2 regions of the Janibacter hoylei PVAS-1 genome follow, and region 1 is predicted to be linked to the other one. Evidence: riboswitches for the same ligand, from Rfam matches in the RefSeq annotation. Region 1 holds a riboswitch; the other holds the start of a gene.
The links. Region 1 has a riboswitch for cyclic di-AMP ahead of CWN80_RS05975 (C40 family peptidase). Riboswitches for the same ligand answer to the same signal wherever they lie in the genome.

Region 1 (7,899 bases):
CGACGGCGCTGACGACGATCGCGTCACCGACCTCACGGGGCCGGTCGCTCGCGAGCGCCGCGTAGACGAGGGTGTCGGTCCACTCGCCCTTGCTGAAGAGGTCCTGCCGGTGAGTGGCCTCGTGACGCATGCCGAGGCGCTCGCACAGCGCGGCCGAGGCGAGGTTACGGGCATCGAGCTCGGCGACGACGCGGTGCACGCCGTGGTGGTCGAAGGCGTGGTCGAGCACCGCCGCGGCGGCCTCCGTCGCGAAACCCCGCCCGGCGTCGTCGGGGTGGAAGACCCAGCCCACCTCGCACGTGGCTCCGCTGGCGTCCCTGGCCCACAGTGCGACGTCACCGACGACTCGCCCCTCGTGCTCGACGACGAGGGCCAGCCTCCGTCGTGGCCCGTCGAGCCCGGTCCGCTCGACGCGCTCGGCGATGCGCTCCCGGGCGATGGCCGGGGTCCACGGGGGCTCGAGCAGGTGATGCGCCACCTGCGGGTCGCCGTAGTACGCGAGGCTGGCGTCGAGATCGGCGTGGGTGTATGGCCGCAGCAGCAGCCGCTCCGTGGTGATCGGCAGCAGCGAGGTCGAACCCGTCATGCCGGGTCGAGGACGAACCACACGTCCGGGCCGTCGACGACCTCGTGCACGTCGACGACCCGACCGTCGACGGTGCGCGTGGCCTGACGACGGGGGGTGACCCCCTTCGCTCGCATGACGTCGTACTCGTCGGCGACGCGCAGGACCGACCACGGGCGCTCCTGCGTGCCGTCGCCCGTGGCGAGGACGCTCGCGACGGACAGCGTGTGCAGGGTGGCTTCGCGACGGGCGGCGTCGTCATCACCCAGCGCTTCGTGCGCTGCGGCGAGCAGGCGGTGGGCCAGGGGGTTGAGGGCGGCACCGGGCATCTTGGCGTGGACCGCGTCGAGCGCCTCGCGGTGACGCCCCGCCTCGAGCAGCGGGATGACCCCCCGCAGGTCGACGTCGGGGTCGAAGCTGCCTGAGGACCGCACCGCGTGGCGCAGCGCGGCCAGGTTGGCGGGAGTCTGCTCGGTCAGGTACCGCGTCACGAGCTCGCGCAGCGTCTGGGCGTGGGCCTCGGTCATCGTCCCTCCTCGGGTGGTCTGCCCCGACCGTATCCGCCGCGCGGGAGTGCAGGCCACGCTCGGCTGGCTCCCAGACACGATGCCTAGGGTTGTCACGCACCCCATCCCGGAGACGCCATGACCGAGCCCACCGCCGCGCCCCCGCCCACGGAGCCGACCGCCGTGCTGCCCGAGGAGGCGATCCGACGGTTCGCGCAGATCCGCGACGAGTTCACCCGGATGATGCTCGGCTACCGCTTCGGGATGGAGCAGGTCGCGACCCGGCTGGAGATCCTGCGCGAGGAGTTCACCGAGCTGCACCTCGACAACCCGATCGAGCACATCTCGACGCGGGTGAAGTCCCCCGAGTCGATCCTCGAGAAGGCGGCGCGTCAGGGCGTCGAGCTCGACATCCCGCAGCTGCGCGAGCACATCACCGACATCGCCGGCGTGCGGGTCATCTGCTCCTTCGTCGCCGACGTCTACCGACTCATGGCCGCGCTCACCGACCAGCCGGACATCACGGTGCGGGTCGTCAAGGACTACATCGCCAACCCCAAGCCCAACGGCTACCGCTCGCTGCACGTCATCCTCGAGATCCCCGTCTTCCTCTCCTCGGGTCCGGTGCAGGTGCCCGTCGAGGTGCAGTTCCGCACGGTCGCCATGGATTTTTGGGCGAGCACGGAGCACAAGATCTTCTACAAGTACGAAGGGGACGTCCCGGCCGATCTGCGGCAGCGGATCACCGACGCGGCCGGCACGGCGGCCCGGATGGACGAGGAGATGGCGCAGCTGCACCGGGCGGTGCACGGGGACTGAGCAGGTCCCGGGCATCCCGTCCACAGGCCCTGTTACCAATTCGTGTCCACATGCCCTACTCTTCTCCCGACCCCACACACGGGGGTTGCCACCGGGTCGCCGAATCCTGCCAGCCCGAATGGCCCCTGACACGTCACGGCAGGAGCGGGGGACCCACCGATCCACGGCACTCGTGCCTTGGGGTGCAGTCCTCTCGGTCTTCGGACCGGAAGGGCGGGGTGCTTCTCCACCTCAACCCGACAGCTAACTCCGTAGGCGCAGGAGAGTTCGCCATGTCGATGTTCTACACCGGGCGCCACCGCGCCCCCAGCAAGTCCTCCCAGACCGGCAAGCGTGCGGGCGCGACCATGGTCGCCGTCGCGGCCGTCAGCCTCGGTACCGCCACCGCCGGTGCGCAGAGCGCGACCGCCGCCCCCGCGACGCAGTCGACCCAGTCGGCCACCGCCAAGGCCTCCTTCTCCGGTCTGGTCAAGCAGGGCTCACGCGGCACCGTCGTCAAGCAGATCCAGCGCAAGGTCGGCGTGACCGCCGACGGCGTCTTCGGCCCGAAGACCAAGGCGGCCGTCAAGCGCTGGCAGAAGCGCAAGGGCCTGGCCGCCGACGGCGTCGTCGGTCCGCGCACGGGCACCAAGATGGGCCTGAAGTCGTCGAGCAGCCGCTCGACCTCGACCCGCTCCTCGCGCACCTCGACCCGCTCGGTCTCCAGCAGCTCGGTCCTCTCGACCGCCTCCAGCCTCGTCGGCACCCCGTACCGCTCCGGCGGCACGACGCCCTCCGGCTTCGACTGCTCGGGCTTCACCAGTTACGTCTACGCCCGCCACGGCAAGACCCTGCCGCGTACGGCCGAGCAGCAGCGTCGCTCCACGTCCCGCGTCTCCTCGCCCCGCGCCGGCGACCTCGTCTTCTTCGGCGCCCCGGCGTGGCACGTGGGCATCTACGCCGGCAACGGCAAGATGTACGACGCCGGCAACTCGCGCGTCGACACGACCAAGCGCGCCATCTGGACCAGCGCCGTCACCTACGGCCGCGTCTGATCCGACCGGCCCAGCCGTACGCCACGAAGGGCGGTCCCGACCACGGTCGGGACCGCCCTTCGTCATGCCACCCCACCGCATTTCCCTAGGGAAATGACCACCCCACCCCCCTGACGGCCACCCCAGCCCGCATTTCCCTAGGGAAATGCGCACCCCCGCCCGTATCTGCCTAGGGAAATGCGGGGTGGGAGCGGCGGGGTAGGAGAGGGCGGGCAGCCGGGGCGCGTTACCAATCCGTGACCATGTGATCTATGGTCGACCGCGGCCCGGACGCATGTCGGGCACCGTCGGGGCACGCCGAGTCCCACCACCCCGACGGATCCCCTGCAGAACCGGTGGGAGCGGAGGACCCAACCTCTGGCCGCGAGGCCTCGGGGTGAAGTCCACCGGCTCGGCCCCTGCCGAGCCATCGGACGGGGTGGTCTCCACCCCAACCCGACAGCTAACTCCGCAGGCGCCAGGAGACACAGCATGATCACCTTCCACACCCCGCGTCACGGCGCACCCCGAGCCCGCGCCGCCGCCTCCCGCGTCGGCGCCGGAGTCCTCGCGGCCACGGCCCTCGGCCTCGGCGCCTCGACCGCCTTCGCCGGCAGCGCCTCCGCCAACGGCGGGCCGCAGGCCCCGACGACGCAGTCCTCGACCGCCGGCGGCGCGCAGAGCAGCGACTCGACGAGCAGCTCCAGCAGCTTCACCGACATCGTCCGCGTCGGCGACACCGGCGGTGTCGTCGAGCAGATCCAGGACGAGGTCGGCGTGAGCGCCGACGGCGTCTTCGGCTCCGAGACCGAGCAGGCCGTCACGCAGTGGCAGGCCGAGCACGGCTTGGCCGCCGACGGCGTCGTGGGCCCGGAGACCGGCTCCGAGATGGGCCTGACCGAGAGCGGCTCCACCAGCGGCCAGGCGACCGCGGCGGCCTCGACCGACGGCGGCACCGCGGAGATCTCGACCGCGAGCACCTCCGACTCCTCGATCGTCAGCACCGCCCGCAGCCTCATCGGCTCGCCCTACGTCATGGGCGGCACGAGCCCGTCCGGCTTCGACTGCTCCGGCTTCGTCCAGTACGTCTACGACAAGGCGGGCAAGGAGCTGCCGCGGACGACCGACCAGCAGCAGGCGGCGGCCACCCCGGTCTCCGACCCGCAGCCCGGCGACATCGTCTTCTTCGGCAACCCTGCGTACCACAACGGGATCTACGCCGGCGACGGCAAGATCCTCGACGCGGGCAACTCGAGCACGGGCGTCACCGAGCGCGAGATCTGGACCGACGACGTGTCCTACGGCCGCTTCTGAGCGATGCGATGACGCAGGCCCCCGACCCCAGCGGTCGTGGGCCTGCGTCGTGTCGTGAGACACTAGACTTCTACACTTGTAGTCGCACCATGAGGAGACCGGCCGTGACCCGCACCCACGCCACCGGAGGCCCGCTCGAGCTCACCCAGGCGGACCTGCTCCCCCTTCGCGCCTGGCGTCGCGCGCACGAGGAGCCCGCCCATCCGTCCTTCGCCCGCTGGGTCGACGACGCTTGGGAGACCATCACGGCACGGCACCACCTCGTCGCCCTGACGTCCGCCGCCCGCGGGCTCGTCGCGAGCGGCGTGGAGGCCGGCGACCGGGTCGCGCTCATGGCCGACACCCGCTACGAGTGGCTGCTGCTCGACGAGGCTGTCTGGGCCGTCGGCGCGGGCACCGTCCCCGTCTACCCCTCCTCCTCGGCCGGGCAGCTCGAGTGGATCCTGCGCGACTCCGGCGCCCGCCTGCTGCTCGTCGGCACGGCCGACCAGGCCGAGACCGCCCGCGGCCTCGGGCTCGACGTCGAGGTGCTCGTCATCGACGAGGACGCCCTCGAGGTCCTCGGCGAGCGCGGCCGGCAGGTGCCCGAAGCGCGCGTCATCGAGCGTCGCGACGCGGTCACCCTCGACGACCTCGCCGGCATCGTCTACACCTCCGGCACCACCGGCCGGCCGAAGGGCGTGGTCCTCACCCACCGTCACCTCGCGGCCGAGGTCGCCGGGTGCCTCGACCACCCCATCGGCTCGGTGGGCCGACCGGGGCGGCGTATCCTCATCTTCCTGCCGATGGCCCACGTCCTCGCCCGATCGGTCGCCTACATCGCCGCCCAGTCCGGCGCGACGGTCGGCTTCTGGGCGGACTTCGGCAGCATCGTCGACAAGCTCGGCTCCTTCCGCCCGCACATGGTCGTCGGCGTGCCGCGCGTCTTCGAAAAGGTCCACGACGGCGTCCGCAGCCAGGCCTCGGGGCAGCGAGTGTCCGCCGTCGTCTTCACGAAGGGGGAGCAGGTCGCCCTCGCGTGCAGCCGCGCCATCGGCGAGGGCGAGGGTCGCCCGAGCCTGCCGCTGCGCCTCGCGCACGCGGTCTTCGACCGACTGCTCTACACCAAGGTCCGCGCCGCGCTCGGCGGCGAGATGGAGTACGTCATCAGCGGTGGCGGGGCGCTCGGCGAGCGCCTCGGGCACTTCTTCCGCGGAGTCGGCGTGCCCGTCCACGAGGGCTACGGCCTCACCGAGACCTGCGCGGCCATCACGGTCAACGGCCCGGGCGTCCAGCGCGTCGGCACGGTCGGGCGGCCGCTGCCCGGCAACGAGGTGCGGGTGGCGGACGACGGGGCGATCAGCGTCCGTGGCGCCGTCGTCACCGACGGCTACTGGGGCAACGACGAGGCCACTCGCGAGGCGATCGTCGACGGCTGGTTCGCCACCGGCGACCTCGGCACGCTCGACGACGATGGCTACCTGACGATCACCGGGCGGGCCAAGGAGATCATCGTCACCGCCGGCGGCAAGAACGTCTCCCCGGGCCCCCTCGAGGACGTGCTGCGCACCCACCCCCTCGTCTCCCAGGCCATGGTCGTCGGCGACGGACGCCCCTTCGTCGGCGCGCTCATCACCCTCGACCCCGAGCGCGAGCGACCCGCCGACCCGCAGGCCGAGCTCCAGCAGGTCGTCGACGAGGCCAATGCCCTGGTGTCCAAGGCCGAGGGGATCAAGCGCTTCGTGGTCCTCGACGACGACTTCACCGAGGAGAGCGGCGAGCTCACAGCGACGCAAAAGCTCAAGCGGCACGTCATCACCCAGCAGCGCGCCGACGTGATCGAGGGGCTCTACAGCCGACGCTGACGGCCGGCCTCAGACGTCGGCCGGCACGGCCGTGAGCACGACGTTGTCCCGGTAGTGCTGCTCCCCGTCGATCGTCATCACCGGGCCACCGCAGGTGACGACAGCGAGCTGGCGGGGACCGTCCACGGCGAAGAGCGATCGAGGCAGCGACACCTTGGAGTAGCGTTGCAGACTCGTCGTGACGAAAGCCGAGCGCCTCCCTGCGCCGTCGGTGACGTAGACGAGTGCGCCGGCGCGAGCTTCGCTGAGTCGGGCCAGAGCTCCCGGGGTACCTGACAGGTCGACGTGACCAGCGAGCAGGGTGGTCCCCGCGCCGCCGCCCAGTGGGGCCGACCACACGTCGCGTCCCACGCGCCACGGTTCCCGAGGGATGGCCAAGGAGCCGCCGCTGAACTTCACCCCGTCGAGACTGGCGTAGATCCCGAGCGACGGCACATAGAGCCGGTCGGGCCCCATCCGCTCGGGCGACATGACGAGGCCGGGGCTCGACGCACTGGACGAAGCGCTCGTCGCCGGGGCCGGGTCGTCCGGGATCGCGTCGACGGTCGCCGTACGCGTCGTGTCCGGTGTCGGTGACGCCACCGCGTAGGTCCGGCTCGGGACCGGCGCCGCGGCGGGCTCATCGCCCCCCGCGAGCGACCACCGCACCAGCCCTGCGCCCCCGGCGACGAGGCCGAAGGCGACGAGCAGCAGGACGAGGCGTCTCAGGTTGCGGCCCGCCCGGTCAGTCGGCGCGACGGGCCCGCACGGCGACCCCGAGGCCGCTCAGGACGAGCAGGCCGCCGCCGAGCAGACCCAGCACGTTCGGGCCGGCGACGTCCGGGACGCCGGCGTTGATCGTGCGGGCCTGACTGCGCTGGGACGCCTGGGAGCTGTCGGTACCGAAGTGGGCCTCGCAAGCCACGGCGTTGTTGTTGGCATCAAGCCGGTGCGGGTCCACGGCGGGGCCACCCTGGCTGGTGAAGAAGACCTGCGCCTCGGCCTGCGAGATGAAGTCCTTGCAGTCCTTGTCACCGATCGGGACGGTCGACCGAGCCGGGGCAGCTGCGGCCACGGGAGCCGACTGCGCCGCAGGCGCCTGAGCTGTGGCCGGTGCGGCAGGAGCTGCCGGTGCCGCAGCGGCAGCCGGAGCCTGTGCCGCCTGCGGGGCCGCTGCGGCAGCTGGAGCCGCTGGCACCGCGCCCCGTGCCGGGGCAGCTGGGGCGGCGGCTGCCGTGGCAGGAGGAGTCGCCGGCGCGGCAGCCACCGTGGCAGGGGCGGCGGCGGGAGCGGCGGCGGCCTCGCCGACCCCATCTCCGGACCCGTCCTGCTCGTCGGCCGCCATGGGCGAGCCGCACGACGCATTCAGCAGCGCGTTGACCGGCGTAGCACCATCCGTCCACATCGCTGGAGCCCAGTCGGTGCCCTCCTCCGCCGTCGACGGATCAAGCTCGCCGGCAGTCAGCGCGACCGCCATGACCGATGCATCGCCTCCCTCGACGATCTCGGCCGCCGGGGCGATGACCGCGGTGAGGTCGGCATCGTCGGCCGCAACCGAGAGCCCGCGCGCCGTGAGTGCCTCCCGCACCGAGGTCACCAGTGCGGGATCGACCCCTTCGGCGCTCGTGAGCGTGAAGCTGGCGCCCGGTGTGCACAGGTCGGTCGGCGCGGCAGCCCACGCCGGAGTGGCGAGTGTCAGCGCGAGGCCGCCCGAGGCGATGAGTCCGGCGATGGTGGTCCTGGCAACGATGGTGCGCACGTCTGCTCTCCCCATGACGAAGCGACAAGGCGCTCCCCCCGCGGGCGCGCCGGTGATCGGCAAGATATACCCGCCCGGGGTCAGCCGGGAAGCCCCGCCG
Region 2 (7,899 bases), on a different contig from region 1:
GAGGACGTCGTCGCGGCCGGCGACCGGCCCGACGAAGACGCGCAGACCCCCTTCGGCCTCGGGCCCGCAGACGTAGCAGCCGGGGAAGGGGTGGTCGCTCGCGTCGACGCCGGCCGCCGCGGTCCGGGCCGCCTCGAGGTCGACCGGTGCGGGGACCGTCAGGTCGGGGGCGGTCGTGCGGCGGGCCGTGCCGAGCAGGGTGTCGCCGTCGAGCAGGTGCACCGCGAGCTCGGCGCCGTCGGCGACCGTGCCGTCGACCTCCCACCGCAGGGGACGCCCGAGCGGCGTCGGCGCGCTCAGGCGGACCGTCGCCGACGTCAGGTCCCCCTCCGCGGGGACGAGGTCGTCGAGGCGCTCGGTGAGCAGCCCGCACAACCAGCCGCCGTTGCCGGTGCCCGGGGGGCCGGCGCGCAGGGTGGACACGGTCGTCGTCTCGGCTGTGGTGTGCACCACCCCAACCTAGCGACGAGCCGGCAGGAGAGGATGAGGGGGATGAGTACGCGCGAGACCTTCGGTTGGAGGCGCATCGCCGTACCCGCCTTCGGGCCGACCTTCCTCTCCGCCGCCGCGACCGGCGCCGTCATCCCGGTCGCTGCGCTGCGGGCCGACGAGCTCGGCGCGAGCCTCGGCACCGCCGCCTTCGTCGTCGCCCTCACCGGGGTCGGGCAGCTCGTCGGGGTCCTGCCCGCCGGAGCCCTCGTCGCCCGCATCGGCGAGCGCGCGACCCTCGTCCGCGCTGGCCTGCTCGACGTCGCGGCGCTCGCCGTCGCGGGGTGGGCGCCCTCGCTGTGGCTCATGGGTGTCGCGCTGCTCGTCAGCGGGCTCGCCTCCTCCGCCTTCTTCCTCGCCCGGCAGGGCTTCATGATCGACGTCCTGCCGCGGCAGCTCCTCGCCCGTGGCATGTCCCTGCTCGGTGGGTCGATGCGGGCCGGGCTGCTCCTCGGGCCGGTTGTCGGGTCGCTGGCCATCGCCCCCTTCGGCCTGCAGGGGGCCTACGGGCTGGCCGTGCTCCTCGCCGTCGGCTCCGTGCTGACCGTCCTCACCGCACCCGACCTCACCGGTGAGCACGAGCGGGCCCGCGCGCAGGAGCCGCACACCGGGGTCTTCCGGGTCATCCGGCGGCACGCCCGCCTGCTGCTCACCCAGGGCCTGGGCGTCACGGTGATCTCGGCGCTGCGCTCCGCCCGGCTGGCGATCCTGCCGCTGTGGGCGCTGCACATCGGCCTCGACGGCGTCGACTCCTCGCAGATCTTCGCCGTCGCCGGTCTCGCCGAGCTCGTCCTCGTCTACCCCGGCGGCTGGGTCATGGACCGGCTCGGCCGGATGTGGGTCGTCGGGGCGCTGCTGGGCGTCGTCTCGCTCTCCTTCGTCGCCCTGCCCCTCGCCGACACGAAGGGGGAGCTGCTCGCCGTCGCGCTCGCCATGGCCCTGGGCAACGGGCTGGGGTCGGGCATCGTCATGACCCTCGGCGCGGACGCCGCGCCGAGCCGCGACCGGGCCCAGTTCCTCGGCGCCTGGCGGCTCACCGGCGAGGTGGGGCACGCCGGCGGCTCGCTCGGCCTGAGCGCCGTCACCACCCTCGTCTCGCTGCCCGCCGCCGCCGTGGCGCTCGGGGCCCTCGGCCTCGCGGGGCTGGCCTGGACGAGCCTGTGGATCCCACGCGCCGACCGGGAGCGCTCCGCGGCCTGACGCGGCGGCCCGCGGCGCCGCCGGGCAGGGCATGATGGGGCTCGTGAAGGACCTCATCGACACCACCGAGATGTACCTCCGCACGATCTTCGAGCTCGAGGAGGAAAACATCCCGCCGATGCGCGCCCGCATCGCCGAGCGGCTCGGCCACTCCGGCCCGACCGTCTCGCAGACCGTGGCGCGCATGGAGCGTGATGGCCTCGTCAGCCTCGGCGAGGACCGCCGGCTCGTCCTCTCCGACGAAGGGCGGCTGCTCGCCACGCGGGTGATGCGCAAGCACCGCCTCGCCGAGCGGTTGCTCGCCGACGTCATCGGTCTCGAGTGGGAGCACGTGCACGACGAGGCCTGCCGGTGGGAGCACGTGATGAGCGAGCGCGTCGAGCGCAAGATCCTCGCGATGCTGCCCGAGCACCGGGAGTCGCCCTACGGGACCCCGATCCCCGGCCTCGACGAGCTGCTCTCGGACGAGGAGGCGAGCATCGACTACCTCGAGGGTCTGCAGAGCCTCGTCCAGGTCGCGCAGGGCAAGCCCACGGGGCAGTACCGCGTGCGCCGCATCGGCGAGCCGGCCCAGGTCGACCACGAGGCGCTGGAGCTGCTCACCGAGGCGCGGCTGCGCCCCGGTGAGGTCGTCGACGTCACCCCCGAGGGAGACCGCGTCATCGTCGCGCGGGTCGGTGCCCAGCCGGGCGACGCGGTGTCGCTGCCCAAGGACGTCGCCGAGCACGTCTTCGTCGAGCTGGTCGCTCCGTGACCTCTCGTGACCTCGGCGTGACATTGCCGTGATCTGCGGGTACGGTCTGATGGTCCGCTCCCCCTGGGCGGACCCGTCACGCGGACGCTGAGTCCTGTCACCGCACCCGACGGATCTGCACGACACCGCATGACAGGAGCGGGGGACCCACGTTTTGGCGGGGCATCGCGGATGCTCCTCGGGGTGAAGTCCTGGGACGCAGCGGACCGCCAGGTCGGTCCGGTGTCGCAGGGCCGGGCCAGACCTCTGGCTCGAACCCGACAGCTGACCCCGCAGGCGGGATAGAGGTCATCACCTTGTCTCACAACGTCGGGCGCCACCGCGCCGCCGGTCGCTACAACCCCGTGTCCGAGCTCGGCCAGATCGTCAGCCAAGCGGGCACGCCCCTCGCCAAGGGCTCGGCCGTCATCGCTGCCTCCGGTGGTCTGATCGCCGCGATCGCCATCCCCGCCCAGGCCGCCGACTCGACCGCCGAGGTCGACGCCGCCCCGGTCCAGACCGCCTCCGCCCCGGCCGCTCCCGCCGCCGCGGTCACCGCGCCCGCCACGACGACGTCGTCGAAGGCGACCGACGCCGCCTTCGGCAAGATCGAGGTCGAGCCCGTCGCCAAGCCGACCGGCCCCACCCCGGCCCAGCTGCGGGCCCGCGCCGAGCGCGAGCAGGCCCGCCAGGAGGCCGCCGCCGAGCGTCAGCGCGAGCAGGAGCAGGAGCAGGCCGCCCGCGAGGAGCAGGCCAGCGAGCGCACCGAGTCCACCGCGCCGAGCCGCTCGCAGGAGCGTCAGGCCCCGGCCCCGGCCAAGAGCGAGCCCGCCCCCGCCGCGGCCTCCTCCGCGAGCTCCGACGTCATCTCCATCGCCAAGCAGTACATCGGCGTCCCCTACGTCTACGGCGGGTCCACCCCCTCCGGCTTCGACTGCTCGGGCTTCACCCAGTACGTCTTCGCCAAGGCGGGCAAGTCGCTACCGCGCGTCACGACGGCCCAGCAGGCCGCCGCGACCCCCGTGTCCAACCCGCAGCCGGGTGACCTCGTCTTCTTCGGCTCGCCCTCGTGGCACGTCGGCATCTATGTCGGCGACGGCATGATGATCGACGCACCGCGCACTGGCAAGTCGATCTCGATCCGTCCGATCTTCGACGGCGTCTCCGGGTACGGCCGCGTCTGAGCAGGCCCACCCCATGACGAAGGGGGCGGAGGGAGATCATCTCCCTCCGCCCCCTTCGTCGTGCGGTCAGGCCTCGTCGCCGGTGGCCTGCTGCTCCGTCATGCGCCGGTAGTCCTCGCCGAGCTCGTCGTGGTGGAGCAGGTCGTCCTCGGAGGCGCCGGTGCGGTAGCTGGCGCGGCCGAGCATGTGGGCTGTCACCGGGGCGGTGAGGGCCTGGGCGCCGACGACGATGAAGAGCGTGGCGACCGAGGCCCAGGTGCGCACGTTGAGAGCCAGGCCCACGAGGATGAGCAGCAGGCCGAGGGTCTGCGGCTTGGTCGCCGCGTGCATGCGGCCGAAGATGTCGGGCAGCCGGGCCAGACCGATCGCGCCGACGAGGGCGATCGTCGAGCCGAGGAGCAGGCTGATGCCCCCGGCGAGGTCACAGATCTCCTGCCAGCTCATGCGTCGTCCTGCTTGCGGGCCATGAAGCGGGCGACGGACACCGAGCCGACGAAGCCGGTGAGGCTGAAGACCACCATGATCGGCAGCGGCCCGGGGTCGTCCGTGCGCAGGATCTGCGTGGCGATGATGCCCGTGACGATGACGATGAGGACGTCGAGGCTGAGCGCCCGGTCGAGGTTGGTCGGGCCGAGCGCGACGCGCACCAGCACGAGCGCGGCGGCGCAGATGAGCATGCCGAGGGCGATGGCCAGGATGATGCTCATGCCTCCTCCTCGGAGCAGAGGGTGATCTCCTCGCGGGTGCCGATGGCCCGCACGACGCGGGTCTCGACGGCGAGGACGTCCCGGCGCAGCTCTTCGAGCTCCTGGGGGGTCGTGACGTGGAAGCCGTGGACGTAGAGGATGCCCGCGCGGCGTCGGGCCTCGACGACGATCGAGCCCGGCACGAGGGAGACGAGGGCCGAGACGATCGTCATGTAGAACTCCGACCGGGTGCGCAGCTGGACGGCGACGATCGACCCGCCTTGCGCGGGGCGCGGGCTGAGGGTGGCGGCGGCGACCTGGACGGCGGCCTGCACGAGGTCGACGAGGAAGCGCGCGATGAGCTGGACGAGCGGCCACGGGTGGATCCGGCCGAAGTACTGGACCGACGGCAGCGGGAAGATCTGGGTGACGACGGCGCCGATGATCAGCCCGTTGACGACGTTGCCGAGGGTGACCCGGTCCCACAGGAGGACCCAGACGACGGCGAGGGCGATGATCGCGCGGGGCTGCCAGCCGCCGCGCCGGGTGGCAGCGGCCGTGCTCGTGTCGGCGTCCTTCACGGCCCCTCCTGCGGTAGGACGGCCTTGACGTAGCCGTCACGGGTGATCATCTGCTGGGCCGCGGCGTCGGTGTAGGCGAAGAGGGGCCCGGCGAAGAGCGAGAGGCCGAGGCTGAAGACGACGACGGCGCTCGCGGCGCCGAGCATCAGCGGGGGCATCGGCCGCTCGACGGGCTGAGCGGGCGGCGGTGGAGCGATGGGGGTGGAGGGGCGCTGCGCGGCGACGACGGCCCCGATGGCGTCGCTCAGCCGGCCGAAGGACGGGGTGAGGGTCGGCAAGGCGAAGGCGCGGTCGCTCTCGTCCTCGGCGCGCGGGCGCCAGAAGGCGTGGCTCCACGTCTTGGCGACCGCGTAGAGGGTGAGCAGGGAGGTGACGACCGACCCGACGACGAGTGTCCACGCGACGGCGCTGCCGTCCTCGGCTCCGGCTTGGAGCAGCCCCACCTTGCCGACGAAGCCGGAGAAGGGCGGGATGCCGGCGAGGTTCATCGCGGGGACGAAGAAGAGGATGGCCAGGACCGGGGAGGTCGCGGCGAGGCCACCGAGCCGGTCGATGACCGTCGAGCCGCCGACCCGCTCGATGAGCCCGGTGATGAGGAAGAGCGCGGTCTGCACGGTGATGTGGTGGGCGATGTAGAAGACCGCCGACGAGAGGCCGAGCTCGCTCGCCAGGCCGATGCCGAAGAGCATGTAGCCGATGTGGCTGACGAGCGTGAAGGAGAGCATCCGCTTGATGCCCGGCTGCGCCACGGCTCCGAGGATGCCGACGAGCATCGTCAGCAGTCCCGCGATCATGATCAGGTGGTGCAGCGGTGAGTCGGGGAAGAGCAGGAACTGGGTGCGCACGATGGCGTAGACGCCGACCTTGGTGAGCAGCCCGGCGAAGACCGCGGAGACGGGCACGGGCGCCGACGGGTAGCTGTCGGGCAGCCACGCGGACATCGGGAAGACGGCCGCCTTGATCCCGAAGACCGTGAGCAGCATGAGCTGCAGGGCGAGGCTCACCGTGGGGTCGATGTCGGGCAGGCGGAGGGAGAGCTGCGCGAGGTTGACCGTGCCGGCCGCCGCGTAGGTCGCCGCGATGGCCGCGAGGAAGAGGAAGGAGGAGACCATCGAGACGATGACATAGGTCGTCCCGGCCCGGATGCGCGCGCCGCTGCCACCGAGGGTGAGCAGGACGAAGGAGGCGAAGAGCAGCATCTCGAAGCTGACGAAGAGGTTGAAGAGATCACCGGCGAGGAAGGCATTGGAGACGCCGGCCGACAGCACGAGATAGGTGGGGAAGTAGATCGCGAGGGGGGAGTCATCGTCACCGTCGGCGACGCCCTGCCCGATGGCGAAGACGAGGACGACGAGGATGACGAAGCTGCTCACGAGGAGCATGAGCGCCGAGAGCCGGTCGGCGACGAGGGCGATGCCGAGGGGCTCGCTCCACGCGCCGAGCCACAGGGCGATCGGGCCCTCCTCGTGGGTGCGGTACATGAGGGTGACGGCGACGGCGAGGCTCGCGGCGAGCACGCCGAGGCTGATCGCGACCTGGGTGCGCCGGTGGCGCCGGGCGACGAGGGTGAGCGCTGCTCCGAGCAGGGGGAGCAGGACCGGCAGCGGCAGGAGGTTGGCGGAGCTCATGCGGTGGCGTCCTCCTCGTCTGCCTCGGTCGTGGACTGGGTGTCGGGGTCGTAGGTGCTCGAGACCTCGTCGCGCTCGGCGAGCCGCTTGATCAGCTCGTCCTCGGCGTCGTCGGGGACGTCGTCGCTGCCGGTGATCCGCCACTGGCGGTAGGCGAGGGAGAGGACGAAGGCGACGGAGGCCAGGGCGATGACGATCGCGGTGAGCACCATGGCCTGGGGGAGCGGGTCGCTCATCTCCTCGGCCGGTCTCGAGCCGACGAAGGGGGCGCCCTTGGCCGGTCCGGAGACGACGAGATAGAGCGTGGCGACGCCGTTGCTCGCGAGGACGATGCCGAGCAGCAGCCGGGTCAGGGCCCGCTCGAGGAGCAGGTAGACACCGGTGGCGATGAGGAAGCCGGCGACGACGACGAGGCTGAGATTGGGCGCGATGGCGGTCATGCGGTCACCTCGTCCTCTTCGGCCTGCTTGTCGATGCCGGCGCCGAGCGAGCGGACGACGTCAAGGGCGAGCCCGATGACGATGAGGTACACGCCGATGTCGAAGGCGAGCGCGGAGACGATCTTGACGTGGCCCCAGATCGGCAGGTCGACCTCGAGGACGGCGGACTGCAGGACGGTGCCGCCGAAGGCGAGGGGGGCGAGGGCGGACACCGCGGAGACGGCCAACCCGGCGCCGAGGACGAGACCGGCACTCACCGGGGCGGCACGGTCGAGCTCGGCGCGGCCACCGGCGAGGTAGCGCACGAGCAGGGCGAGGCCGAGGACGAGGCCGCCGGCGAATCCGCCGCCGACCTGGTTGTGGCCGGCGAAGAGCAGGTAGAGGGAGAGCAGGATCATCACGTGGAAGACGAGCCGGGTGGCCGTCTCGAGGATGACCGAGCGGCGCTCGCGCACCACTGAGGCCATGACCGCGCCCTGGTTGCGGCGGCGGGTCCACGAGCGCTCGACGTCCTGGGTGCGGACGAAGACGAGGCTGGCGATGCCGGTGGCGGCGGCGACGAGCACGGAGATCTCGCCGAGGGTGTCCCAAGCGCGGATGTCGACGAGCGTCACGTTGACGACATTGCGGCCGTGACCGAAGTCGTAGGCCTCCTGCGGGAAGGCCTTGGAGATCGGCTCGTGCACTCGTGCATTGGCCGCGACCACGGTGAGCGTCGAGATCGCCAGACCGATGGAGCCGGCGAGGGCGAGCCGCCAGGAGCGACGCCACGAGCGGCGGGCGGAGCGCGGGCGGCGGCGGAAGGACTCGGGCAGCTTGCGCAGGACGAGCACGAAGAGGACGAGGCTGAAGGTCTCGACGAGCACCTGGGTCAGCGCCAGGTCGGGTGCGCCGTGGAGCAGGAAGAGCAGCGCGAGGCCGTAGCCCGTGGTCCCGACGAACATCACCGACTGCAGGC

Region 2: linked by a shared signal. The riboswitch ahead of CWN80_RS10655 (C40 family peptidase) and the one ahead of CWN80_RS05975 (C40 family peptidase) in region 1 are both predicted to bind cyclic di-AMP.

What each region holds. Positions count from the first base shown of each region.
Region 1 is NZ_PIPF01000005.1:158,902-166,800, forward strand. It holds gene CWN80_RS16000 (GNAT family N-acetyltransferase) at 1-586, opposite strand, end outside; gene CWN80_RS05965 (DUF4919 domain-containing protein) at 583-1,092, opposite strand; gene CWN80_RS05970 (GTP pyrophosphokinase) at 1,210-1,890, shown strand; cyclic di-AMP (ydaO/yuaA leader) riboswitch at 1,988-2,156, shown strand; gene CWN80_RS05975 (C40 family peptidase) at 2,163-2,924, shown strand; cyclic di-AMP (ydaO/yuaA leader) riboswitch at 3,240-3,397, shown strand; gene CWN80_RS05980 (C40 family peptidase) at 3,396-4,217, shown strand; gene CWN80_RS05985 (AMP-dependent synthetase/ligase) at 4,322-6,061, shown strand; gene CWN80_RS05990 (class F sortase) at 6,071-6,709, opposite strand; gene CWN80_RS15520 (excalibur calcium-binding domain-containing protein) at 6,786-7,799, opposite strand.
Region 2 is NZ_PIPF01000010.1:130,231-138,129, reverse strand. It holds gene CWN80_RS10670 (hypothetical protein) at 1-450, opposite strand, end outside; gene CWN80_RS10665 (MFS transporter) at 493-1,689, shown strand; gene CWN80_RS10660 (iron-dependent transcriptional repressor DtxR) at 1,733-2,443, shown strand; cyclic di-AMP (ydaO/yuaA leader) riboswitch at 2,557-2,737, shown strand; gene CWN80_RS10655 (C40 family peptidase) at 2,740-3,606, shown strand; gene mnhG (monovalent cation/H(+) antiporter subunit G) at 3,673-4,050, opposite strand; gene CWN80_RS10645 (MrpF/PhaF family protein) at 4,047-4,313, opposite strand; gene CWN80_RS10640 (Na+/H+ antiporter subunit E) at 4,310-4,873, opposite strand; gene CWN80_RS10635 (Na+/H+ antiporter subunit D) at 4,870-6,501, opposite strand; gene CWN80_RS10630 (Na(+)/H(+) antiporter subunit C) at 6,498-6,941, opposite strand; gene CWN80_RS10625 (Na+/H+ antiporter subunit A) at 6,938-7,899, opposite strand, start outside.